One region of the Streptomyces sp. NPDC031340 genome, then DNA from elsewhere that is predicted to be linked to it. Evidence: riboswitches for the same ligand, from Rfam matches in the RefSeq annotation. Region 1 holds a riboswitch; each other region holds the start of a gene.
What was found. Region 1 has a riboswitch for cyclic di-AMP ahead of ACZ5GT_RS08730 (transglycosylase family protein). Riboswitches for the same ligand answer to the same signal wherever they lie in the genome.
Positions count from the first base shown of each region.

Region 1 (3,399 bases):
GCCGTCACGGAGCTCGATGGCCTCGAAGGCGCCGGTGGAGGCGCCGGAGGGGACGGCGGCACGACCCGTGCTGCCGTCGTCGAGGCCGACCTCGACCTCGACCGTGGGATTGCCTCGGGAGTCCAGGATTTCCCGGGCTACGACGACGTCGATGGACGGCACGAGCATCTCCTTCGTGGATGTGACGCTGGTAGTGCGGGGCACTTGGGCCTGACGGCCCGTCTTGCAGCCTTGCGACTAGAGCCTAACCGTCCCGGGGCCGTCGGCAGCCGACCGACCGTCCCGTGGACAAGGTCAGACGGTACCTATTGTTCACCCCCGGAACAAAGCGAGGTGAACAACGCGTGCACAGCGGGCATCGGGGGCAGAGAAAAACCCCGCCCCGGTGCGTACGGGGGAACACGCACCGGGGCGGGGAGTCTGCGGGGCCGGGGGCGGTCCCGACGTCCCCCACCGTGGGGGGCGCGGCTGTGAGCGGCCTGTGATCCGGCTACCGGACGGCTGTCACTTCAGGTGCAGCTGCTGGCCCGGGTAGATGAGGTCGGCGTGCTCGACGATGTCCTTGTTCAGCCGGAACACCTTCTTCCAGCCGCCCTTGACGTCGTGCTCGGCGGCGATCGCGGAGAGCGTGTCGCCCTTGACGACCTTGTACTCGCCGTCGCCCTTCTTGACCTTCTTGCCGGTCGGGGTGGTGACGGTCTTCTGCGACGTCACGGCCGGGCGCTCGGTGGAGCGGGTGGCGCTCTGCTGCTCGGTGGAGCGGGTGGCGGTGTCGCCCGACGAAGAGGAGTCGCCCGACGAAGAGGAGTCGCCCGACGAGGAGGAGTCGCCCGACGAGGAGGAGTCGCCCGACGAGGAGGAAGAGGAGCCGGAGGAGCCGGAGGACGACGGCGCCCCGGCGGAGCCGTCGTAGGAGGCGCCGGACAGGCCCGTGCCGCAGACCGGCCAGGCGCCCTTGCCCTGGGCGGCGAGGACCTTCTCGGCGACGGCGATCTGCTGCGCCTTGCTTGCCTGGTCGGCGGTGGAGGCGTACTGCGTGCCGCCGTACGCGGCCCAGGTGGAGGCGGAGAACTGCAGGCCGCCGTAGTAGCCGTTGCCGGTGTTGATGGACCAGTTGCCGCCGGACTCGCACTGGGCGACGGCGTCCCACTCGGAGGCGGTGGCGGCGGAGGCGTTGCCGGCCGCCAGCAGCGGGGCGGCGACGGCGGCGCCGGTGACACCGGCGACGGCGACGGCGCGGGTGGAGCGCTGGAGAACAGTCGGACGACGGTGCTTGCCCTTGCCGGAAAACAGCATGGTTGATCCCCTCACCGACGCCTGCGAGGTGAGCTGTCGGGTTCGGGCCGGTTGAGTTGCCCGGCCGCCCACCTCCCGGTGCGCGGCTCCACCCCTAGCCGTTCCCGCCCCTCAAGGGCCGGGCCCGGCACTTACCTTGGGTCCCCCGCTCCTGCCTACGGCGCTTGACGCGACGACTGTTCCCGGACGGCCGCTGGCAGGATTCGGCGTTGCGGCAGCCGGGGCCCGCGTTGGCGAGCGGTCATGACCGTAGACACGGAATCCACCGGATTTCAAAGACGATCAGGGCCTCTGAGACTCATCCCACACTTTCACCAAACCAGACATTCCATGGCGAAAGCGGACGTCAACTCCCGCTAGTTTTCGCCCGTTTCCGCCCCGACTCGCAGGGTCTGACCGGGGACGATGTGGCTCGGGTCGGCGCCGATCGCCTTCTCGTTCAGGGAGTAGAGCTCGCGCCACCCGCCGTCGACGTCGAGCGCGTCCGCGACGGAGGCGAGGGTGTCGCCGGCGCGGACCGTGTAGGCGTCGGTCTCGTCGGCGTCGTCGGCGTCCGTGCGCGCGGCATGGCGGCCCGAGGATGCCTCCGTGGAGCGGTTGTTGGCCGCCTCGTCGGCGCTGCCGCCGCGGTGGCGGCCGGTGCCGGAGTCTCCGCCGGCGCCGCTGCCGGTGCCGAGGGAGCCGGTGTCGACGAGGCTCCAGGAGCCCACGGCCTGCTCCAAGTTGTCCGTGTCGTCGCTTTCAGCCGTTTCGTCGGGTGAACCGTCGGACGTCCGCGACACGGACGGGGAGGCGGACGGCGAAGCCGACTTGTCGGACTTGGCAGGCTTGTCCGTTGTCTTGGCGGAGCCCTTCGACGCGCCGGGGGACGCGGACGCGTCGGACGGGGCGTCGGACGGCGAGGACGTGCCGGACGGGCCGGACGTGCCGCCGGACGAGCCGCCCGACCTGCCGGACGAGCCGTTGGACAGGCCGGTGGAGTCGGTGGCGCCGGTGGAGTCGGACGAGTCGTCACCGATCCCGGTGTCGATGTCGGCCGCGCCCTTGTCCTTGTCGAGCCCGGAGGTCAGCCCGCAGGTGGCGAAGGCGCCGACGCCCTGGTCGGCGAGTATCTTCTCGGCGACGGCTATCTGCTGGTTGCGGCTGGCCAGGTCGGCGCTCGGCGCGTAGTCGAGGCCGCCGTACTTCTCCCAGTCCTCCTGGGACAGCCGCAGACCGCCGGAGAAGCCGTTGCCGCTGTTCTCGCTCCAGGAGCCGCCGGTCTCGCACTCCGCCACCTTGTCCCACGTCGAACCGTCGGCGGCGTTCGCGGCGGAGGCGCCCAGGAGCGGGATGGCGATGGCGGAGCCGGTCACTCCGGCCGCGACGAGGAGAGCCGGAGCCTGGCGGGGGCGACGGTGACGACCGTTCCCGGAGAGCATGCGGAGACCTTTCGCGAGACAGCGGTGACCCACGCGGCAAACGGTGTTCGAAGCAGCCGCGTTGATGGGTGAAGGTATAGGCAGACGATCACTTGTCACAAGTTAATGCCGCACAGATCACGTGAAGATCACAGACTTGAGCGCGTGTCATGTTTTCGGGCACGGGGGACACCCGCCCAGGACGCGGATACTCCGGCCCAGGCCGCGGACTCACTCGCCCAGGACGCCGGACACGCTCACCCAAGTGGGGTGAACTCGACCGGCAGGGTGCGCAGTCCGCGCATGATGAGGCCGCCGCGCCACCTCAACTCGGCCGGTTCCACCGCGAGTCGGAGGTCCGGCAGCCGGGTCAGCAGCGTGGAGAGCGCGGTCTGGCCCTCCAGGCGGGCGAGCGGGGCGCCGAGGCAGTAGTGGATGCCGTGGCCGTACCCCAGGTGCTGGTTGTCGCGGCGGGAGAGGTCGAGAGTGTCCGGCTCGGCGAACCGCTCCGGGTCCCGGTCCGCCGCGGCGAGCACGACCAGCACGGGGTCGCCGGCGGCGATGTCCTGCCCGCCGAGGCTCAGCGGCCGGGTCGCGAACCGCCAGGTGGCGATCTCCACCGGGCCGTCGTAGCGCAGGAGTTCCTCGACGCCGGTCTCCAGCAGGCCGCGCTCGCCGGCGGCCAGGGAGTGCTGGAGGCGGG
Region 1 covers NZ_JBVIIE010000009.1:39,425-42,823, forward strand. The annotation lists gene eno (phosphopyruvate hydratase) at 1-168, opposite strand, end outside; gene ACZ5GT_RS08730 (transglycosylase family protein) at 505-1,296, opposite strand; cyclic di-AMP (ydaO/yuaA leader) riboswitch at 1,300-1,469, opposite strand; gene ACZ5GT_RS08735 (transglycosylase family protein) at 1,653-2,717, opposite strand; gene ACZ5GT_RS08740 (cytochrome P450 family protein) at 2,954-3,399, opposite strand, start outside.

Region 2 (3,399 bases), on a different contig from region 1:
TCGGGTTCGGGTCCGGCCGGGCCGGGGGGCGTCACCCGGCGCGGTGCACCACCGCGTCGCACAGCTGCACCAGCGCCGCCTTCGCGTCGCATTCCGGGAGCGGGGCGAGGGCCGCCCGGGCGTCCTCCGCGTACCGCACCGTGTCGCGCCGCGCCTGCTCCAGCGCGGGGTGCGCCCGCAGCTCCGCCAGCGCCCGGGCGTGGAGCGCGTCGTCGGTCAGGTCGGAGTCCAGCAGCTCGCACAGGGCGATGTCCTCGGCGAGCCCCAGCCGGGCCGCCCGCTCCCGCAGCCGCAGCACCGGCAGCGTCGGGACGCCCTCCCGCAGGTCCGTGCCCGGGGTCTTCCCGGACTCGTGCGAGTCGGAGGCGATGTCCAGCACGTCGTCGGCCAGCTGGAAGGCGACGCCGAGCCGCTCCCCGTACTGGGTGAGCACGTCGACGACCGTCTCGTCGGCGCCCGACATCATCGCGCCGAACCGGCAGGACACGGCCACCAGCGACCCCGTCTTGCCGCCCAGGACGTCGAGGTAGTGCTCGACCGGGTCCCGGCCGTCCTGCGGGCCCGCGGTCTCCAGGATCTGCCCGGTGACCAGCCGCTCGAACGCCTCGGCCTGCACCCGGACCGCCTCGGGCCCCAGGTCGGCCAGGATGTGCGAGGCGCGGGCGAACAGGAAGTCGCCGGTGAGGACCGCCACCGAGTTGCCCCAGCGCGTGTTCGCGCTGTCCACGCCGCGCCGCACCGCCGCCTCGTCCATGACGTCGTCGTGGTACAGGGTCGCGAGGTGGGTCAGCTCCACGACCACGGCCGAAGGCACGATCCCCGGCGCGTACGGGTCACCGAACCGGGCGGCGAGCATCACGAGAAGCGGACGGAACCGCTTTCCGCCCGCCCGCACCAGGTGCTGGGCGGCCTCCGTGATGAAGGGGACCTCGCTCTTGGTGGCTTCGAGCAGTCCCTCCTCGACAGCCGCCATTCCGGCCTGGACATCGGCTTCCAGAGCCTGGTCCCGCACGCTCAGCCCGAATGGCCCGACGACGGTCACGAGGGGTCTCCTGTCTGCTGGTGTCTGCTGGCGATTACACGGTTTGTCGATAGGTCGCTGCCCCCACTCAAGTCAGCGTATCCGGTCGGCTTTCGATCACCCATGCCGCCCACCCGTCCAGCACGGGCGGTATGGGATCACGGCCGGTATGTTTTCGATCACCAGATAAGACCAGACATTCATAGACTTACCCGATCAGTCGGCGGGGGGAGCGCGCACCAGAGGCCGGCGGCAGCGACTGCACAGAACCCCCTCTTTGACGTGGGCACGCAGGACGCTCCCGGCGGCACGGGAGGACGGCACCCGGACGACCCCCGACCGCACCCGACCGCACCCGACCGCACCCGCCGAGCCATCCATGGACCGCCCGCCGTCCATCCATGAAGTGCCCACCGAGCCGCCCACCGAGCGTCAACCCGGCGGCGCGACACCGCCCCGACCCACGGGCAGCCCATTGCAACCGAGTTGGCCTCATTGACCGTTTTGCCGCACTTGTGAATGCCCGTGAGTTGGCTCACGCCCCGCCCCGTGCCGCCGCCCGCGCGTCACCCCCTCACATCCCTTTACGCGCTACGCACTTGACCCTTGGCTGCTGCAAAGGATCAAGCACCCCATACCCCCCACATCAAGGTCAAAAAGCCCGGCATACGAAACCGCCACTTGTTCCGGACATGTGCTCTCGCATACGTTCCCGGCCTGTCGGGCGGACGCCGAATCCTGCCGCCGCCCGGGAACACCCATCGACGAACTCACGCACGGCAGGAGCGGGGGAACCAGGTAAGTCGCCGGACCGGGCACCGTCCCGGCCCGGCTGGGGGTGAAGTCGCGTCGCCGCAGGGCGAGGCGGCCGGGCATCTCCCGCCCGAACCCGACAGCTCACCTCGCAGGCGCCGGAGAGGAACCGTCATGTCTGCAGCCGCCCGGCACCCCCGCGTCAGAAATTCCCGTCTCGTCCGCAAACTCGCCGTCGCCGGCACAGGTCTCGCCGTGCTCGCCCTGCCGCTCGTCGGCGCGACCGAGGCGTCAGCGGCCACCTCGACCGCCGTCACCGCCGCCTCGCTCGGCTACCCCAACAACCTCGACGGCTGGATCCGGGCCTCCCTCAACGTGATGGCGCAGAAGGGCATCCCGGGCTCCTACGACGGCATCTACCGCAACGTCATGCGCGAGTCCTCGGGCAACCCGAACGCGATCAACAACTGGGACTCGAACGCCGCCGCCGGCACCCCCTCCAAGGGCCTGCTGCAGGTCATCGACCCGACGTTCGCCGCCTACCACGTGCCCGGCACGGCGTACGACCCCTACGACCCGGTCGCGAACATCACCGCCGCCTGCAACTACGCTGCCAAGCGCTACGGTTCGATCGACAACGTCTACGGCGCCTACTGAGCCGACACGGACTCGGCCCCGGAGAAGAGCCGCTCGAGGACGACGGCGATGCCGTCGTCCTCGTTCGACAGGGTGACCTCGTCGGCGACGGCGCGGAGTTCGGGGTGGGCGTTGGCCATGGCGACGCCGTGCGCGGCCCAGTCGAACATGGGGATGTCGTTGGGCATGTCCCCGAAGGCGATCGTCTGGTGCGCACCCAGGCCGAGGTGCTCGGCGGCCAGCGCGAGGCCGGTCGCCTTGGTGACCCCGCACGGCTGGAGCTCGACGGTGCCGGGTCCCGACATGGTGACCGTGGCGAGGGGACCGACCACCGCGCGCGCCGTCTCCGTCAACTCGTCGTCCGTGAGGTCGGGGTGACGCAGCAGCACCTTGCTGATCGGCGCGCTCCACAGATCGTCGCGGCGCCCGACCCGCACGGCGGGCAGGGTGGGGTGCGGCATGAGGTAGCCGGGCTCGATGAGCGTGAGTCCGTCGACGCCGTCCTGGTCGACGGCCGCGTACACCTCTCCGACCTCGGCCTCTATCTTCCCGAGCGCGGTCTCGGCCAGTTCCCGGTCCAGGGTGACGGACCACAGCAGGCGGTCCGCCGAGGCGTCGTAGACCTGTGCGCCCTGCGCGCACACCGCGAGCCCGCCGCCGCCCAGGGCGTCCAGCAGCGGCCGTACGCGCGGCGCCGGCCGGCCCGTGACGACGAGGTGCCGGGCGCCGGCCTCAGCCGCCCGCGCGAGCGCGGCGAGGGAACGGTCGGAGAGCGTGTCGTCGCTGCGGAGCAGGGTGCCGTCCAGGTCGGTGGCGACGAGTGCGTATGCGGTGGGTGCGGCCATGATCAGAGAATACGGACCGGGCGCCGCGCCGACTCACCGCGCCCGGACGACAGTTGCGGAACCCCCACACAGGGTCAATTCGAGCATGGCGAACTCTTCAGACACTGCCGGGGACAACTGCCCAGGACCGGCGACTCGGCCGTA
Region 2 covers NZ_JBVIIE010000099.1:4,895-8,293, reverse strand. The annotation lists gene ACZ5GT_RS39860 (polyprenyl synthetase family protein) at 32-1,042, opposite strand; cyclic di-AMP (ydaO/yuaA leader) riboswitch at 1,774-1,947, shown strand; gene ACZ5GT_RS39855 (transglycosylase SLT domain-containing protein) at 1,949-2,431, shown strand; gene ACZ5GT_RS39850 (HAD family hydrolase) at 2,425-3,255, opposite strand.
Region 2: another riboswitch for cyclic di-AMP. It lies ahead of ACZ5GT_RS39855 (transglycosylase SLT domain-containing protein); the one in region 1 lies ahead of ACZ5GT_RS08730 (transglycosylase family protein).

Region 3 (3,399 bases), on a different contig from region 1:
GGGTCATGCCGAGCCCCTGCTCCAGGTAGGACTCGACCCCGCCCCACGTCTCCTCGATGGTCTCGAAGGCCGCCGCCAGGTATTCCTCGCGCGCCTCGAACAGCGGGCTGAGCAGCTCCATGACCTCGGGGGAGTAGGCCGAGGGCGAGCTGGAGCCGCGGCGCACCCGGTAGCGGCGGTGCTTGGCGTTCGACTCCAGGTAGTCGGCGAAGATCGCGTCCCGCTCCACGCCCACGGCGAGCAGGGTCACGGCGATCGACAGGCCCGCGCGGTCCTTGCCCGCGGCGCAGTGCATCAGCGCGGGCACGCTGTCCTCGGCCAGCGCGTGCAGCACGCGCGTGTGCTCGCCGGTGCGCTCCTTGACGATCAGCCGGTACGAGCCGATCATGCGGCCGGCCGCCTTGCCGTCCCCGAGTATCTCGCGCAGCTGGTCGAGGTCTCCGTCCCGGACCATCTTCCAGAACTCGGCGCCGTCCGCCGGGTCGCTCAGCGGCAGGTTCACGTTCCGCACGCCCGGCAGCTCGACGTCCGGGCCCTCCAGCTTCTGGTCCGCCGCGTTGCGGAAGTCGAAGACGGTGTGCAGCCCCAGCGAGGCGAGGAAGGCGGCGTCCTCCGCGGTGGCGTGCGCGAGGTGGCCGCTGCGGAACAGCACTCCGTGGCGCACCCGTCGTCCGTCCACCGTCGGCAGGCCCCCCACGTCGCGGAAGTTGCGAATTCCTGCCAGCTCGGGCTCGGTCGACGGGATCTGCTGCGTCACGGGGGCTCCTCCCAGCCGTCCCCGCCGGCGCTGCTCGTCGACGGGCACCTCCTTGACGATACGACACGCACACCCCGGCTCAGCAGGGGGTGTGTGGCCTGACCGTGCGGAGCCGACGGTGGTATCGCCCACGTCTGAGTCTTCTGTCCGAATTAGTGCTTTGGGTGGATTTCGTTGCAACTCGCTCCGGAATAAGGAAAGCTGGCGCGAGTGCGCGTGAGCATCGTCATATCGGTCACCGTGAGTCGCCCGTCATGTTCACGTAATGCGCATTGGTTTTCAGGGAATTTGGCCGATACGGACGGCTCGGAATCGACGGAGGGTGACCGCGAATTCCCATTGGGGATCAAGGGAAACGTGCGCCTCCCGCAACCTCTTGTTGTCCCTTCGCGCCGTGGTCGCTTACGTTCGCCAGGCAATCCGGACGGACGCCTAATCCTGCCGCCGCCCGGAATCCCGCACCACTCACCCGTGCACGGCAGGAGCGGGGGACCCGCAGGTAGAACCGCCTGTCCGGTCTCCGGAACAGGCTTGGGGTCAAGTCGCGCCCACGGCGCGGCCGGACAGCTCCAGTCCGCACCCGACAGCTCACCTCGCAGGCGCCGGAGAGGAATTCGTCATGCCCGCGAAGGGTAAGCACCGCCGCCCCAAGTCCCAGCGGTTCACCCGCTCCATCGCCGTCGCCGGAACCGGCGGCGCCGCGCTCGCCCTCCCCCTGCTGGGGGCCACCGGCGCCCACGCCGACACCGCGCAGCCGGTTTCGCAGAAGACCGTGCAGTCCCTTTCCGGCGCCGAGAAGACGGCGGCCGAGGGGAAGAAGGCGGCCAAGGGCAAGGCCGCGAACAATGCGCGGGTGCGGACCTATTCGGTGCGCAAGGGCGACTGCCTCTCGAAGATCGCCGAGGAGCAGAGCGTCCGCGGCGGCTGGCAGAAGCTCTACGCGGACAACCGCGAGGCCGTGGGCGACGACCCGTCGCTGATCCACCCCGGCCTGAGGCTCGTCATCGGCAAGAAGGCCGCGGCCGGCGCCACCAAGTCGTCGTCCGCTTCGCCTTTTTCATCCACTTCGCCGTCTTCGTCCTCGTCTTCTTCGGCGTCCTCCCCGGCTCCCGCGCCTGCCGCCGGCTCTCCGTCCGCTTCCTCCGCCGACCCGTCTCCCTCGGCGTCCGCGGACCCGTCCTCCTCGCAGTCGGCGACGGTCGCCCAGGTCGCCGAGACCACCGGCACCTCCACCGGCACCTCCAGCGGTTACACCCTCCCGGTCTCCGGGGCCGGCGTCGGCACCGGATACCGCGTCGCGGGCAGCATGTGGTCCAGCGGCTACCACACCGGCGTCGACTTCGTCGTGCCGACCGGCACCTCGCTGAAGGCCGTGGGCGCCGGCACGGTCGTCTCCGCGGGCTGGGGCGGCGCCTACGGCAACCAGGTCGTCATCCAGCTGAGCGACGGCTACTACGCCCAGTACGCCCACCTCTCGCAGCTCTCCGTCTCGGCCGGCCAGACCGTCACCACCGGCCAGCAGATCGGCCTCTCCGGCGCGACCGGCAACGTGACCGGCCCGCACCTGCACTTCGAGATCCGCACCACGCCGAACTACGGCTCCGACGTGGACCCGGTCGGCTACCTCCGCTCCAAGGGCGTCGCCGTCGGCTGACGGCTCCCCGACCGCCCGGCATGCCGCCGAGGGGCGGACCCCGATCCCCGGGTCCGGCCCTCGGCCGTCGCCGTGCGCGGGTGCGGGTGCGGGTGCGGGTGCGGGTGCGGGTGCGGCTTATTCCGGGTTTGGCGAACAATTTAGGCGTGGCTTATCTCACCGTTCGTCAAGCCCTCCCTACGGTCGCGTAGGTCACATTGAGCGGTGAATCATGACCTGCTGTGGCAGACGATTCGAAGAGTGACAGCAGATCAGTGATCGGGTCGTACGTCGCGGTGGGGGACAGCTTCACCGAGGGCGTCGGCGACCCGGGTCCCGACGGGGCGTTCGTCGGCTGGGCGGACCGCTTCGCGGTGCTCCTCGCCGACCGGCGGCCCGAGGGCGACTTCACGTACACCAACCTCGCCGTGCGCGGCAGGCTGCTCGACCAGATCGTGGCCGAGCAGGTCCCGCAGGCCGTCGGACTCGCTCCGGACCTGGTGTCCTTCTGCGCGGGCGGCAACGACATCCTCCGGCCCGGCACCGACCCCGACGAGGTCGCCGAGCGGTTCGAGCGGGCGGTCGCACGGCTCACCGAGGCCGCCGGCACCGTCCTGGTGACGACGGGCTTCGACACCCGTGGCGTGCCGGTGCTCAAGCGCCTGCGCGGCAAGATCGCCACCTACAACGGCCATGTACGAGCCATCGCCGACCGCTACGGCTGTCCCGTGCTGGACCTGTGGTCCCTGAAGTCCGTCCAGGACCGCCGGGCCTGGGACGGCGACCGGCTCCACCTCTCGCCCGAGGGGCACACGCGCGTGGCGCTGCGCGCCGGCCAGGTCCTCGGCCTGGAGGTGCCGGCCGACCCCGAGCAGCCCTGGCCGCCGCTTCCGCCGCGCGGCACCCTGGAGATCCGGCGGGACGACGTGCAGTGGGCGCGCGAGTACCTGGTGCCCTGGATCGGCCGTCGCCTGCGCGGGGAGTCGTCCGGCGACCACGTCGAGGCGAA
Region 3 covers NZ_JBVIIE010000005.1:198,718-202,116, reverse strand. The annotation lists gene ACZ5GT_RS05535 (tyrosine-protein phosphatase) at 1-757, opposite strand, end outside; cyclic di-AMP (ydaO/yuaA leader) riboswitch at 1,214-1,372, shown strand; gene ACZ5GT_RS05530 (peptidoglycan DD-metalloendopeptidase family protein) at 1,377-2,411, shown strand; gene ACZ5GT_RS05525 (SGNH/GDSL hydrolase family protein) at 2,666-3,399, shown strand, end outside.
Region 3: another riboswitch for cyclic di-AMP. It lies ahead of ACZ5GT_RS05530 (peptidoglycan DD-metalloendopeptidase family protein); the one in region 1 lies ahead of ACZ5GT_RS08730 (transglycosylase family protein).

Region 4 (3,399 bases), on a different contig from region 1:
AACTGCCGCCGTACGTCGTCGCGGGCTGGCTGACGCCGGCCGAGCCGTACGCGCTCGGCTCCATGCGGGCGCGGCGGGCGGCCCGCGAGTACGCCCGCCACCGCTTCGGCAAGCCGGCCAGGCGGACGGTGGCCCAGTACGAGGCGTACGCGACGTCGCTGGCGTTCCTGCGGCACCGGGGACGGCGCGGACGCGCGGACGCCGACTTCGTCGTACGGGAGCGGGAGTTGCTGGCCGAACTCTGGTGGCGGCGCGAGATCGCGCGGCCCGCGCTGGACCACGCGGCCAGGGTGACGGCTCCCCCCGTGCCGGTCGTCGCACCGCCCTGGCCGGCCTACGGACACCCCGCGAACCCCACGTACAACCCGTACCGCTACTGAGACCTGCCCGGAATTCCCGGACACGCCTGACCGGCAGTCCTGACGTCGGGGGGTTTGCCGCCAGGACCGCCGGGGATCAGGGAGAGATCAGGGGTTGAGTCCCTTGCCGCGCAGCCAGGCCATCGGGTCGATGCCACTGGCCTGCCCGCCCGCGTGGACCTCGAGGTGCAGGTGCGGGCCGGTCACGTTCCCGGTGGCGCCCACGCGCCCGATGACGTCGCCGGTGCTGACCTTCTGGCCCACGCTCACGCTGATCGACGACTGGTGGCAGAACCACAGCTCGGTGCCGTCGTCCAGGGTCAGGATCGTGCGGTAGCCGTACGCCCCCGCCCAGCCCGCCTCGGTGATGGTCCCGCTGTGGATGGCCTTGATGAGCGTGCCGGTCGGGGCGGCGAAGTCGAGGCCGGTGTGGTAGCCGGAGGACCACATGGAGCCGGCCTGACCGAAGGTCGAGGTGATGGTGTACGAGGAGGTCGGCAGCGTGTACTGCTTGGCCAGCTCGGCGAGGCGCGCGGCCTCGGCCTTCTTCTTGGCCTCCGCCTCCGCCTTGTCCTTGGCGGCGGCGGCCTTCGCGGCGGCCGCCTTCTCGGCCTGCGCGGCCGCGTCGGCGACCTGCTTGGCGACGGCGGCCTCGGTGGCCCGCTGCGTCTTGGTCTCGACCTGGACCTGCTGCGACTCGGCCTGCGCCATGATGCGGTCGCGCAGCGCCTCGCCGGCGTCCTTGGTGCTCTCCGCCGAGGTCACGCCGACGCTGCTGAGCGGAGTGGCGGACCCCTGCGGCTCGGGCTCGTCGTCGGAGATCAGCGAACCGACCGAGGGCAGGTCGGGCATGGAGATGGACACCGGCGGCTTGCCGGTGTTGGCGCTGGCCATGCCGCCCGCGCCGACGGCGGCTATGACGCCGACGCCGAGAACCGTGGAGCTGCGGGCGAGTCCCCCGCCGCGCTGCTTGGAGACGCGATGCCGGCCACGGACGGGACGGACGGAATCCTCAGTGGGGTTCCATGCCTCCCACGGGCCCTCGTCGGTGCGGTAGCCGCCGTAGCCGAAGGTGTCACTCGGCTGGAACGGGGCTGTCGGGGCAGGCGGGTTGGACGCCACGTGGGCGTGCTCCTTTCCTTCCTCCTCGCCTACCGGGTTAGCTGACGGGTTCGGAGCAGGAAGGTCTCCTACGCGCGTATATCGACCGTGCTTCCACGGCGGTATTCGCGCGATTCACCCCAGGGTGGTGGTTCCCCGGTTCCCTTGCGGGATTCGGCGCGTGCGCACGGAGCCGCCTCTTGTGACGGCTGGGACGACCGCGCTGCGTTATCGAACGTTAATAGACGCAGGGGCTCGTTTCCAAGCTGTTCCGCTTGATCATTAACGAATCCACGCCGGACGTACGTCCCCATGACCACCTAAAAACGGGCGAGTTGACCCCACCCTTCACCCCGGACGGCCCGTCGACCGCACTGCGCAGGGCGGTCACCCCATCACTCCCGGTGACCGACCGCGCGAAAACACCGACGGCCGGGATCATTTCGATCCCGGCCGTCGGCCTTGAGTAGCGGGGACAGGATTTGAACCTGCGACCTCTGGGTTATGAGCCCAGCGAGCTACCGAGCTGCTCCACCCCGCGTCGTTGTGTCACCAGTGTACGCCATGCGCGGGACCGCAAGCACACGCGTTTCTCCGCGGAGCGCGCCGTCGGCCGCCCACGGCGGGAAGGGGACGGGACGGGGGTGTCCGCCCGCAGCGGTTGGCGCGTCAACCCCAGCACCTCCGAGCCCACCGATTCCGCGCCGTTCCGAGGACGGACACCCCCGTCCCGGCCCCGACTTCCCCCCACCGTCGGCGCAACGCGCACCCCCCGAGACCCGCACAGGCGCCGCAGGCACTGGCGCACCCCCACCGACCGGCGACAAGCCGCCGCAGGCACTGGCGCACCCCCACCGAACCGCGACAAGCCGCCGCAGGCAGTGGCGCACCCCCACCGAACCGCGACAAGCCGCCGCAGGCACCCCGCACCCGGCGCCCCGCTACCCCACCAGATGCCGATTCGGCGCCGCGGCCCGCTCCGCGTACTCCGGCAGCACGACCACGTCGACCCCCTCCCCCGCCAACAGCCCGCTCCCGTCCGCGCTCTCGACGAACGTGTCGGGCTCCCGCCAAGCCGTCACCACCCGCCGCACCCCCGCGTCGAGGATCAGACGCGCGCACGGCTTCGGCCGGGACGCGCGCCGGGCGCACGGCTCGAGGCTGCTGTAGACCGTGGCGCCGGCGAGCCGGGGATCGGCCGGATCGAGCTTCGCCAGAGCCGCCTCCTCGGCGTGCACCACAGGATCGTCGCCCTCACGGGAGTACCCCCGGGCCAGCTCCGTGCCGTCACCGGCCACCACCACCGCCCCCACGCTGAACGCCGTCCGCGACGGCGGACACAGCTCCGCCAGCTCGCACGCGAGAGCCAGCCAGTGGCGGTCGGCGGCCACGGCGACCTCCCCGGCGCCGGGAGCCGTCGGCTCGTACCGCATGAGGACGACGTCCTCGATCCGCCGTGTCTCCAGCAGCCGCAGCCGCCCGCCCTGGTACGCCCCCGGACCGAACAGCCGCGGCGCGGCGGGGTCGCCCACGAACAGCGGCGCCAGCACGAGCTGCAGCTCGTCGGCGAGCCCCTGCTGGAGCAGCTGGGTGTGCACCAGCCCCCCGCCCTCCACCATGAGACGGCGCACCCCCCGGACGTCGTGCAGATGCCGCAGCAGCGGCCGCCAGCCGACCTCGTCGCCCAGCACGACGACGTCGGCGGCGAGACCCAGCGCGCGGGCCCGCTCGGCGCCCTCGCCCGTCGTGTAGAGGACCTTCTCGCCGCCCGTGTGCCAGAACCGCGCCGCCGGATCGAGTTCTCCGGACGCGCTGACCGTGACCTTGAGCGGGTACGCGGACCGCCCCGCGGACACCCGGTCGGCGCGACGCCGCTCCGAGTTGACCAGCAGCCGCGGGTTGTCGGCCCGGATGGTCCCGGCACCGACCAGGATCGCGT
Region 4 covers NZ_JBVIIE010000021.1:113,170-116,568, reverse strand. The annotation lists gene ACZ5GT_RS18680 (PrsW family intramembrane metalloprotease) at 1-380, shown strand, start outside; gene ACZ5GT_RS18675 (M23 family metallopeptidase) at 468-1,481, opposite strand; cyclic di-AMP (ydaO/yuaA leader) riboswitch at 1,493-1,650, opposite strand; tRNA gene ACZ5GT_RS18670 (tRNA-Met) at 1,928-2,001, opposite strand; gene ACZ5GT_RS18665 (dihydrofolate reductase family protein) at 2,402-3,399, opposite strand, start outside.
Region 4: another riboswitch for cyclic di-AMP. It lies ahead of ACZ5GT_RS18675 (M23 family metallopeptidase); the one in region 1 lies ahead of ACZ5GT_RS08730 (transglycosylase family protein).